Linked DNA regions of Massilia litorea. The main gene of each other region encodes a partner of the protein of the gene in region 2 in a complex. Links are inferred from orthologs where the notes say so. Each region holds a gene or a part of one and is shown on either strand. Other genes may lie near its edges.

The links. The genes of interacting proteins can lie anywhere in the genome.
Region 1: the proteins of LPB04_RS01745 (region 2) and xseA are in contact, whole or in part, in a cryo-EM structure (PDB 8TXR), measured with the Escherichia coli proteins. The link is inferred for Massilia litorea from one-to-one orthologs.

Annotation. Positions count from the first base shown.
Region 1 is NZ_CP062941.1:4,973,059-4,977,432, forward strand. What follows is about bases 894-3,811. They hold xseA (exodeoxyribonuclease VII large subunit), read left to right. Parts: upstream 894-1,630; coding sequence 1,631-2,992; downstream 2,993-3,811. Other genes in these bases: LPB04_RS22325 (superoxide dismutase), read left to right, coding at 3,114-3,692. In the rest of the region: LPB04_RS22315 (MotA/TolQ/ExbB proton channel family protein), read right to left, coding at 1-413; LPB04_RS22330 (Rid family detoxifying hydrolase), read left to right, coding at 3,979-4,374. UniProt on the Escherichia coli protein: Bidirectionally degrades single-stranded DNA into large acid-insoluble oligonucleotides, which are then degraded further into small acid-soluble oligonucleotides.
Region 2 is NZ_CP062941.1:404,871-409,147, forward strand. What follows is about bases 849-3,669. They hold LPB04_RS01745 (exodeoxyribonuclease VII small subunit), read right to left. Parts: upstream 2,482-3,669; coding sequence 2,215-2,481; downstream 849-2,214. Other genes in these bases: dxs (1-deoxy-D-xylulose-5-phosphate synthase), read right to left, coding at 849-1,306; LPB04_RS01740 (polyprenyl synthetase family protein), read right to left, coding at 1,307-2,215; LPB04_RS01750 (aromatic ring-hydroxylating oxygenase subunit alpha), read left to right, coding at 2,966-3,669. In the rest of the region: more of dxs, read right to left, coding at 1-848; more of LPB04_RS01750, read left to right, coding at 3,670-4,066; LPB04_RS01755 (DMT family transporter), read left to right, coding at 4,070-4,277. UniProt on the Escherichia coli protein: Bidirectionally degrades single-stranded DNA into large acid-insoluble oligonucleotides, which are then degraded further into small acid-soluble oligonucleotides.

The DNA of each region.
Region 1 (4,374 bases), 4.6 Mb from region 2 along the record:
GCGTTCTGCGAGCCGAAGATCTCGATCATGCCGACCACCGTGCCGAACAGGCCCATCAGCGGGGCGAGCGAGGCAATGGTGCCGAGGGTGGTGAGGAAGCGTTCCAGCACGTGGGCGACGCCGCGGCCGGCTTCCTCGATCGATTCCTTCATCACGTCGCGCGGGGCGTCGACATTGCGCAGCGCGGCCGCCAGCACGGTGCCGAGCGGCGAATTCTGCTCGAGCGTGTTGATGATGTCGGGGGTCGCCTTCTTGTTGCGATAGACCTGGATGACTTCGCCGAGCAATTGCTTCGGCAAGATTTTTTCACGACGCAGGTAAATCAGGCGTTCGATGATCAAGGCCAGGGCGACGATCGATGCAATCAGCAATGGCCAGATGGGCCAGCCTGCGGCTTGAAGAATGGCGAACAAGTGAACTCCTGGGGTGAAAGGATGGATGAAGAAATTGATGAGAAGCGAATGCGGCAATGTAGCAAGTTGCCAGCGATGCGGCAAGTGCAGTTCTGCACAAGTTCTGTGGATAAAATTGTGCGCAAGGCTTTGTTCCAGATCAAAGAACCTTGATTCTTAAGGGAATTTTTCCTCTGCGCAATTATGTGGCAGCGGGGAAACTCCGCTGTTTCACCCGCCGTGTCCAGCCAACATGGACACACCCCGTGGTGCTACTTGTAAACATTTTCTGTGGATAAAATTGTGCGCAATAGGCATCCGCACGCGTTAAGTCATTGATTCAAATCAATATTGTTCTGCCGATGAAAAATGCAGCACGTTAACTTTGTTGATGAGGCTTGCGATTCGCCCGCGATGTTTCCCACATTTTTTGTGGACAAAATTGTGAGCAATGGCCTCCGCTTTCGCCCAAGTCTTTGATTTGAAAGCGCAAAGAGTTGCTGGCGCTAAATTGAGCACCCAGACTTATGCACACCGGCTGGGCTGTATAGCAGACTTTGACGGGCACATCTTGTCGGCCGCCTCGTCTTTGCACACTTTCTGTGGAAAAGAATGTGCGCAAGCCCGCTTGTGCTGCCTTAAGTGCTTGATTCGATTCAGATTAAGATGGGTGCATATTTTTGTGGCAGCCCCGGCGCTGTAATGCCTGCGGGGCCCTTCTCAGGTTCTGCACACTTTCTGTGGACAAAATTGTGAGGAAGCGTCTTGAGTTAGCACAAGCTCCTTGATTCTAAAGAGAAAAATCATGGTGCACAAAAACATCGCACGCACGCGCGGCGACCAGGGAAATGCTGCAAGGCAGGTCTGGCCGGCTCGTTGGAGGCGTCCATCGGCCTCGCGCACAGGCGCATTCGACCTCCTGTGCACATAAACTGTGGAAAACAATGTGCGCAAGCTCAGCATCCAACACCTAAGCGTTTGATTCAAAACAGGAAAGCCCTGCCTGCCCGCTTTTACGGCAGGGCCGCGGTCTTATGCATGACTTCCCCACATTTTTTGTGGATAACATTGTGTCCAAGTACATCGCGCAATCCATAAGCTTTTGATTTAAAACAATTTAATGCTCTATGCCAGCAAAAAAGGCGGTGCACAACTCTCTGCAATTCCCTACAAAAAGCCCTTGTCGTCCTGCAGCGCTTATGCCATAAGCTTTCCGCTCCACTCTCCGTCACCATGCCATGCTGAACAATCCAGATTCCGACACCACCTACGCCGCCCCGCCCGTCCTCACCGTCAGCGCCCTGAATGCGCAGGTGGCGCGCCTGCTCGAGCGTTCCTTTCCCCTGACCTGGATCGGCGGCGAAATCTCGAACTTCACGCGTGCCAGTTCCGGCCACTGGTATTTCACGCTGAAGGACGACGCGGCCCAGGTGCGCGCGGTGATGTTCCGCGGCCGCGCCCAGTACGCCGGCTTCGTGCCGCGCGAAGGCGACAAGGTCGAGGTGCGCGCCCTGGTCACCCTGTACGGCGCGCGCGGCGACTACCAGATCAATGTCGAGGCGATCCGCCGCGCCGGCGTGGGCCAGTTGTATGAAGCCTTCCTGCGCCTGAAGGAAAAGCTCAGCAGCCAGGGCCTGTTCGACCAGGACCGCAAGCGCGCCCTGCCCTTGTTTACGCGCAGCATCGGTATCGTCACCAGCCCGCAGGCAGCGGCCCTGCGCGACATCCTGACCGCCCTGAAACGCCGGGCGCCGCATGTGAACATCGTGCTCTACCCGGCGCCGGTGCAAGGCCAGGGCGCGGCCGGCAAAATTGCCGAGGCGATCATGACTGCATCGGAGCGGGCGGAAGTCGACGTGCTGCTGGTCTGCCGCGGCGGCGGCTCGATCGAGGACCTGTGGAGTTTCAACGAGGAAGTCGTGGCGCGCGCGATCGCGTCCTGCAGCATGCCCGTCATTGCCGGCGTCGGCCACGAGACCGACGTCACCATTGCCGACTTCGCCGCCGACATGCGCGCGGCCACCCCGACCGCCGCCGCGGAACTGGCGGCCACGCCGCGCGACGACTGGATGGGCTCGCTGGCGGCCGACGCCACCGACCTGCGCCGCGCGATGCGGCGCCAGCTGTCGGAAGCGAACCAGGGCCTCGACAACCTCAGCCGCCGCCTGCTCAGCCCGACCGCCCAGATTGCCCACCAGCGCCTGAAACTGCGCGCCATGGCGTCCAGCCTGACCCACGTGGTACGCGCGCCGCTGAACCGCGGCGGCGTGCTGCTGGCGCAGCTCCAGCAGCGCTGGGCCCGCCACCGTCCGGATGTGCGCTCGCTGCGTGCCCAGCTCATTTCCGAGGGCCGCCATCTGAACGCAAGCCTGTGCAGCGCGGTCAAACAGCGGCGCGACGCCCTCGAGGCCCTGTCCGCCCAGCTGGAACTGCTCAATCCGCAGCGCACGCTCGAGCGCGGCTATGCGATCGTCAGCAATGCCGAGGGCCAGGCACTGCGCTCGCCCGGCCAGATCAAGGCGCGCCAGGTGCTGACCGTGCGCCTGGCCGAAGGCAGCGCGGAAGTGAAGGTGTCGAGCGTGCAAAACCGGCTGGAATGAAGGTCGGACTGACTGCGGGCTTGTCCTTTCTGCAGCAAACATGCAGCGTCGGCCCATCCGGTTTAAAATATGCGCCGTTTCCGAAGAATTAATTCGTTTCCAACCAATCAAGGAATAAGACATGGAACATACTCTGCCACCGCTGCCGTACGCGAAAGACGCTCTCCAGCCGCACATCTCCGCCGAGACGCTGGAATACCACTACGGCAAGCACCACGCCACCTATGTGACGAACCTGAACAACCTGATCAAGGGCACCGAGTTCGAAAACATGTCGCTGGAAGAAATCGTCAAGAAGTCCTCGGGCGGCATCTTCAACAATTCGGCCCAGGTCTGGAACCACACCTTCTTCTGGAACTGCATGGCGCCGAACGCCGGCGGCGCGCCAACCGGCAAGGTCGCTGACGCAATCAACGCCAAGTGGGGTTCGTTCGACAAGTTCAAGGAAGAGTTCTCGAAGTCGGCCATCGGCAACTTCGGTTCGGGCTGGACCTGGCTGGTGCAAAAGGCCGACGGCGGCGTCGACATCGTCAACACCTCGAACGCCCACACCCCGCTGGCATCGGACGACAAGGCCCTGCTGACCTGCGACGTCTGGGAGCACGCCTACTACATCGACTACCGCAACGCCCGCGCCAAGTTCGTGGAAGCGTTCTGGAACCTGGTCAACTGGGAATTCGTCAACAAGAACCTGGCGTAATACCCTGCTCTTTCCGGCACGCGCCGGAACGACGCACTCCAGCGGCCCGCTTCAAGCGGGCCGTTTCTTTTTATATCCATTCCCCTCTCCAGCGCTGTGTCATGCGCCCTGCATGCTGTTGCCATACGGCGCTGCAAACCGACAACGCTTTCTGCCAGTCAAAGTTGACCCAAAGCAAGCCGTGACGCCAATGCGCCATTCCGGTGCGTATTCGCGCGTTTAATGGGTCCCGGAACATTTCCTGACATTCAGCAAACGTTTCCGAAACAACTGACGAGGAGAACGCGTGAACATCAACAAACTGATCGCTGCCGCATGGGTCGTGGCCGGCGCCTGCCTGACCAGCGGCTGCGCCACGCCCGACGGCGGCGGCAAGGTCGTGCTGTCGACCGACAAGATCTATCCCGCCATCGGGCCGTACTCGCAAATGATCGGGCACGGCAAGCTGATCTATTTCTCGGGCGTGATCGCCCTGAACCAGGCGGGCACCGCGATCGAGGGCACGACGATCGAGGAGCAGACGCACAAGGTGCTCGGCTACATCGGCGCCGAGCTGGCCTCGCAGGGGCTGGGCTTCGAGGACGTGTTGACCAGCACGGTCTACATGCAGGACCTGAACGAATTCGCCGCCATGAACCGCGTGTATGGCGAGTATTTCAAGAAAGATCCGCCGGCCCGCGCG
Region 2 (4,277 bases):
GGATGCAGCGCAGGTAGGACAAATCGTAATTGCCGGCGTGCGTGGCACCGTCGGCGCCGACCAGGCCGGCCCTGTCCAGGGCGAAGGTCACGTCCAGGTTCTGCAGCGCCACGTCGTGGATCAGCTGGTCGTAGGCGCGCTGCAGGAAGGTCGAGTAGATCGCGACCACCGGCTTCATGCCTTCGGTGGCGAGGCCGCCGGCGAAGGTCACCGAGTGCTGCTCGGCGATGCCGACGTCGAAATAGCGCTCCGGGTATTGCGCATGGAAGCGCACCATGCCCGAGCCCTCGCGCATCGCCGGCGTGATACCGACCAGGCGCGGGTCTGCCGCCGCCATGTCGCACAGCCAGTTGCCGAAGACTTCGGTGTAGGTGATCTTCGCGGGCGCCGTGGCCGGGATGATGCCCTCGGTCGGATTGAATTTGCCGGTGCCGTGGTACAGGATCGGTTCGGCCTCGGCCAGCTTGTAGCCCTGGCCCTTTTTTGTGACCACGTGCAGGAACTGCGGGCCCTTGAGCTTCTTGATGTTTTCCAGCGTCGGGATCAGCGAGTCGAGATCATGGCCGTCGATCGGGCCGATGTAATTGAAACCGAATTCCTCGAACATCGTGGCCGGGACCACCATGCCCTTCGCGTGTTCCTCGATCTTGCGCGCCAGGTCGAGCACGGGACCGGGCAGCACGCTTTTACCGACCGTCTTGGCCGCGGCGTAGAACTGGCCGCTCATCAAGCGCGCCAGGTAGCGGTTGAGCGCGCCCACCGGCGGCGAGATCGACATGTCGTTGTCGTTCAGGACCACCAGCAGGTTGCAGTCTTCCTCGACGCCCGCATTGTTCAGCGCCTCGAAGGCCATGCCGGCCGTCATCGAGCCGTCGCCGATCACGGCAATCGCGTGGCGGTGCTCGCCCTTCAGCTTGGCCGCGGCGGCCATGCCGAGCGCGGCCGAGATCGAGGTCGACGAGTGCGCGGTGCCGAAGGTGTCGTATTCGCTTTCGTCGCGCTTCGGGAAGCCCGACAGGCCGTTCAGCTGGCGCAGCGTGTTCATGCGCTCGCGGCGGCCGGTCAGGATTTTATGGGAATAGGTCTGGTGGCCCACGTCCCAGACGATGCGGTCGTGCGGCGTCTCGAACACGTAGTGCAGCGCGATGGTCAGTTCGACCGTCCCCAGGTTCGAGGACAGGTGGCCACCCGTTTTCGAGACCGAATGCAGCAGGAACTGGCGCAGCTCGTCCGCGAGCGGCGTCAGTTGCGTGCGCGGCAGCATACGCAGGTCAGACGGGTCGTTGATGGTTTCTAGCAGTTTCATTTAGGCCTTCCGCTGCACGATCAGGTCCGCGAGTTCGCGCAGCCGCAGTGCTTGTTCTCCAAATGGCGCCAGCGCGTCATGCGCGTCGCGCCGCAATTTCTGCGCCAGTGCTTTCGATTCTTCCAGGCCGAGGATCGACACATAGGTCGGCTTGTTGTCGGCCGCATCCTTGCCGGCGGTCTTGCCGAGCGTGGCCGAATCGGCCGTGGCGTCGAGCACGTCGTCGACGACCTGGAACGCCAGGCCGACCGCCTTCGAATAGGCTTTTAAACTTTCCAGTTCGGCGTCATTCAACTCCTTGCCGCACAGTGCGCCCAGCAGCACCGATGCGCGCAGCAGGGCGCCGGTTTTCAGCTGGTGCATGCGCTCGAGCTGCTCGAGGCTCAAGGCCAGGCCGACGCTGTCGAGGTCGATCGCCTGGCCGCCGCACATGCCGCTCGAGCCCGCCGCTTCGGCCAGCAGGCGCAGCATGCCGATCAGGCGCACGGGCGGCAGCGTGTCGGTTCCGCTCAGTACCTGGAAAGCCTGGGCCTGCAACGCGTCGCCGACCAGCAGCGCCGTCGCTTCGTCGTAGGCGACGTGCACGGTCGGTTTGCCGCGGCGCAGTTCGTCGTCGTCCATGCAGGGCATGTCGTCGTGCACCAGCGAATAGGCGTGGATCATCTCCAGCGCGCTGGCGGCACGCGCCAGTGCCTGCGGGTCGGCCCCGAACAGGGCGCCGCTGGCGTAGACCAGCAGCGGACGCACGCGCTTGCCGCCGCCAAGGACCGTGTAGCGCATCGCCTCATGCAGCTTGTGCGGCACCAGGTGCGCCGGCGGCAGATAGTCCGAGAGCGCATCCTCGACCTCGGCCTGCACGCCGGCCATCCAGGCTGCGAACGGCAGTTCCTCCGTCAGCATCTGCGTCATTACGCGCCCTCGCCCGCGCCGTCGGCGCTGAAGGGTTTGAGCATGTCGCCCTCGAGCACCTTCACCTGGGACTCGACCTTTTCCAGCTGGGCCGCGCAAAACTTCACCAGCTCCGAGCCGCGCGCATAGGCCGCGACCGAAGCTTCCAGCGGCAGCTGGCCGCCTTCCATCTGGGTGACGAGCTGGGCCAGCTCAGCCATTGCTTCCTCGAAGGAGGCCGGGCTGGTATTCGACTCCGCTGCTCCCGCGTTTGAATTGATTGCCATAGTGTCTTCTTGTTGGGCCGGCGATCCCGCCATGCGCATCGGGTGCGCCACGCGGGAGTTGAATCGCGTATTTTAAAACAATCCACACCCTAGGGGTGGTCCGGCGCGATTGCCGAGCTGCTAAATAGAACAGTTCGTCGAAAGCGCAACCGCCTTTGAATTCATGAAAACCATGCCTTTCCGGCACTATCTGTGCCATTGCGCACCACAATCACGCGACGGACCACGTTGATCGGGGACGGGCCCCGGGCTCGATAACCGTCGCGAGCGGCAGGAGTGTTGCCCGAGAAGCGCAGCTGTACGGAGGTACAGCGAGCATCGGAGGGCAACAATCCAACGCGCAGCAGGTTATCGAGCCCGGCTGAGCTCGTTCCACGCTATAATCTCCGGTTCTGTCCGAAATACCGTATTTCCTTCCAAAAAAATACTGGTCTTTGGATTCTTTCTCTTCTTTGCGGTGATGCTTTTATAAAGGGGGGTTGGGATGTCCGATCTGGCTACCCACGCCAAGCTGGCGCGCTCCTGCGCTCAGCTTCCGGTAAATGTATATTTTGACAATGCGCTGTTGCAGCGCGAAATCGAGCAGCTGTTCCAGAAGGGACCGCGCTACGTCGGCCATGAACTGATGGTGCCGGAAACGGGCGATTTCGCGACCCTGCCTTCCGAAAACGAAGGCCGCATGCTCGTGCGCAATGCCAACGGCATCGAGGTGCTGTCCAACGTCTGCCGTCACCGCCAGGCGCTGATGTTCAATGGCCGCGGCAACGCCAACACCATCGTCTGCCCACTGCACCGCTGGACCTACGACCTCAAGGGAGAGCTGATCGGCGCCCCGCATTTCGCGGAGACGCCCTGCCTCAACCTGTCCAAGTCGCCGCTGCAAAGCTGGAACGGCCTGCTGTTCGAGCAGAACGGCTACGACGTGATGGACAAGCTCAAGCAGATGTCGGTCTCGAAGGACCTCGACTTTTCCGGCTACCTGTTCGACCACGTCGAGATCCATGACGTCGACTACAACTGGAAGACGTTCATCGAGGTCTACCTGGAGGATTACCACGTCGAGCCCTTCCACCCGGGCCTGGGCAATTTCGTCTCCTGCGAAGACCTGAAATGGGACTTCGGCCGCGACTACAGCGTACAGACCGTCGGCGTGAACCGCGGCCTGCAGAAGGCCGGCTCGCCGACCTATAAAAAATGGCAGGAAGCGGTCCTGAAGTTCAATGGCGGCAAGGAGCCGAAACAGGGCGCGATCTGGCTGACCCTGTACCCGAACATCATGGTCGAGTGGTATCCGAACGTGCTGGTGGTGTCGACGCTGTGGCCGCTAAGCCCCACGAGGACGCGCAACGTGGTCGAGTTTTATTATCCGGAAGAGATCGCCCTGTTCGAGCGCGAGCTGGTCGAAGCCGAACGCGCGGCCTACATGGAAACCTGCGTCGAGGACGACGAGATCGCCCAGCGCATGGATGCGGGCCGCAAGATCCTGCTCGATCGCGGCGTCAACGAAGTCGGGCCGTATCAATCGCCGATGGAAGACGGGATGCAGCACTTCCATGAGTGGTATCGCAGCAAGATAGACCTGTAACGCATGCCTGGCCTATGGATGCTGTTCGCCAGCTTCGCCTTTGCCCTGATGGGCACTTGCGTGAAGCTGGCGGCCGAACAGTATTCCATTGCGCAGATCGTCACCGTGCGCGGCCTGGTCGGGGTTGCGCTGCTGTTTTTCATGGCCCGTGTCTCCGGCCGTTCCCTCGCCACGAATGAACCGCTGTCCCATCTCTGGCGCGGCCTGCTCG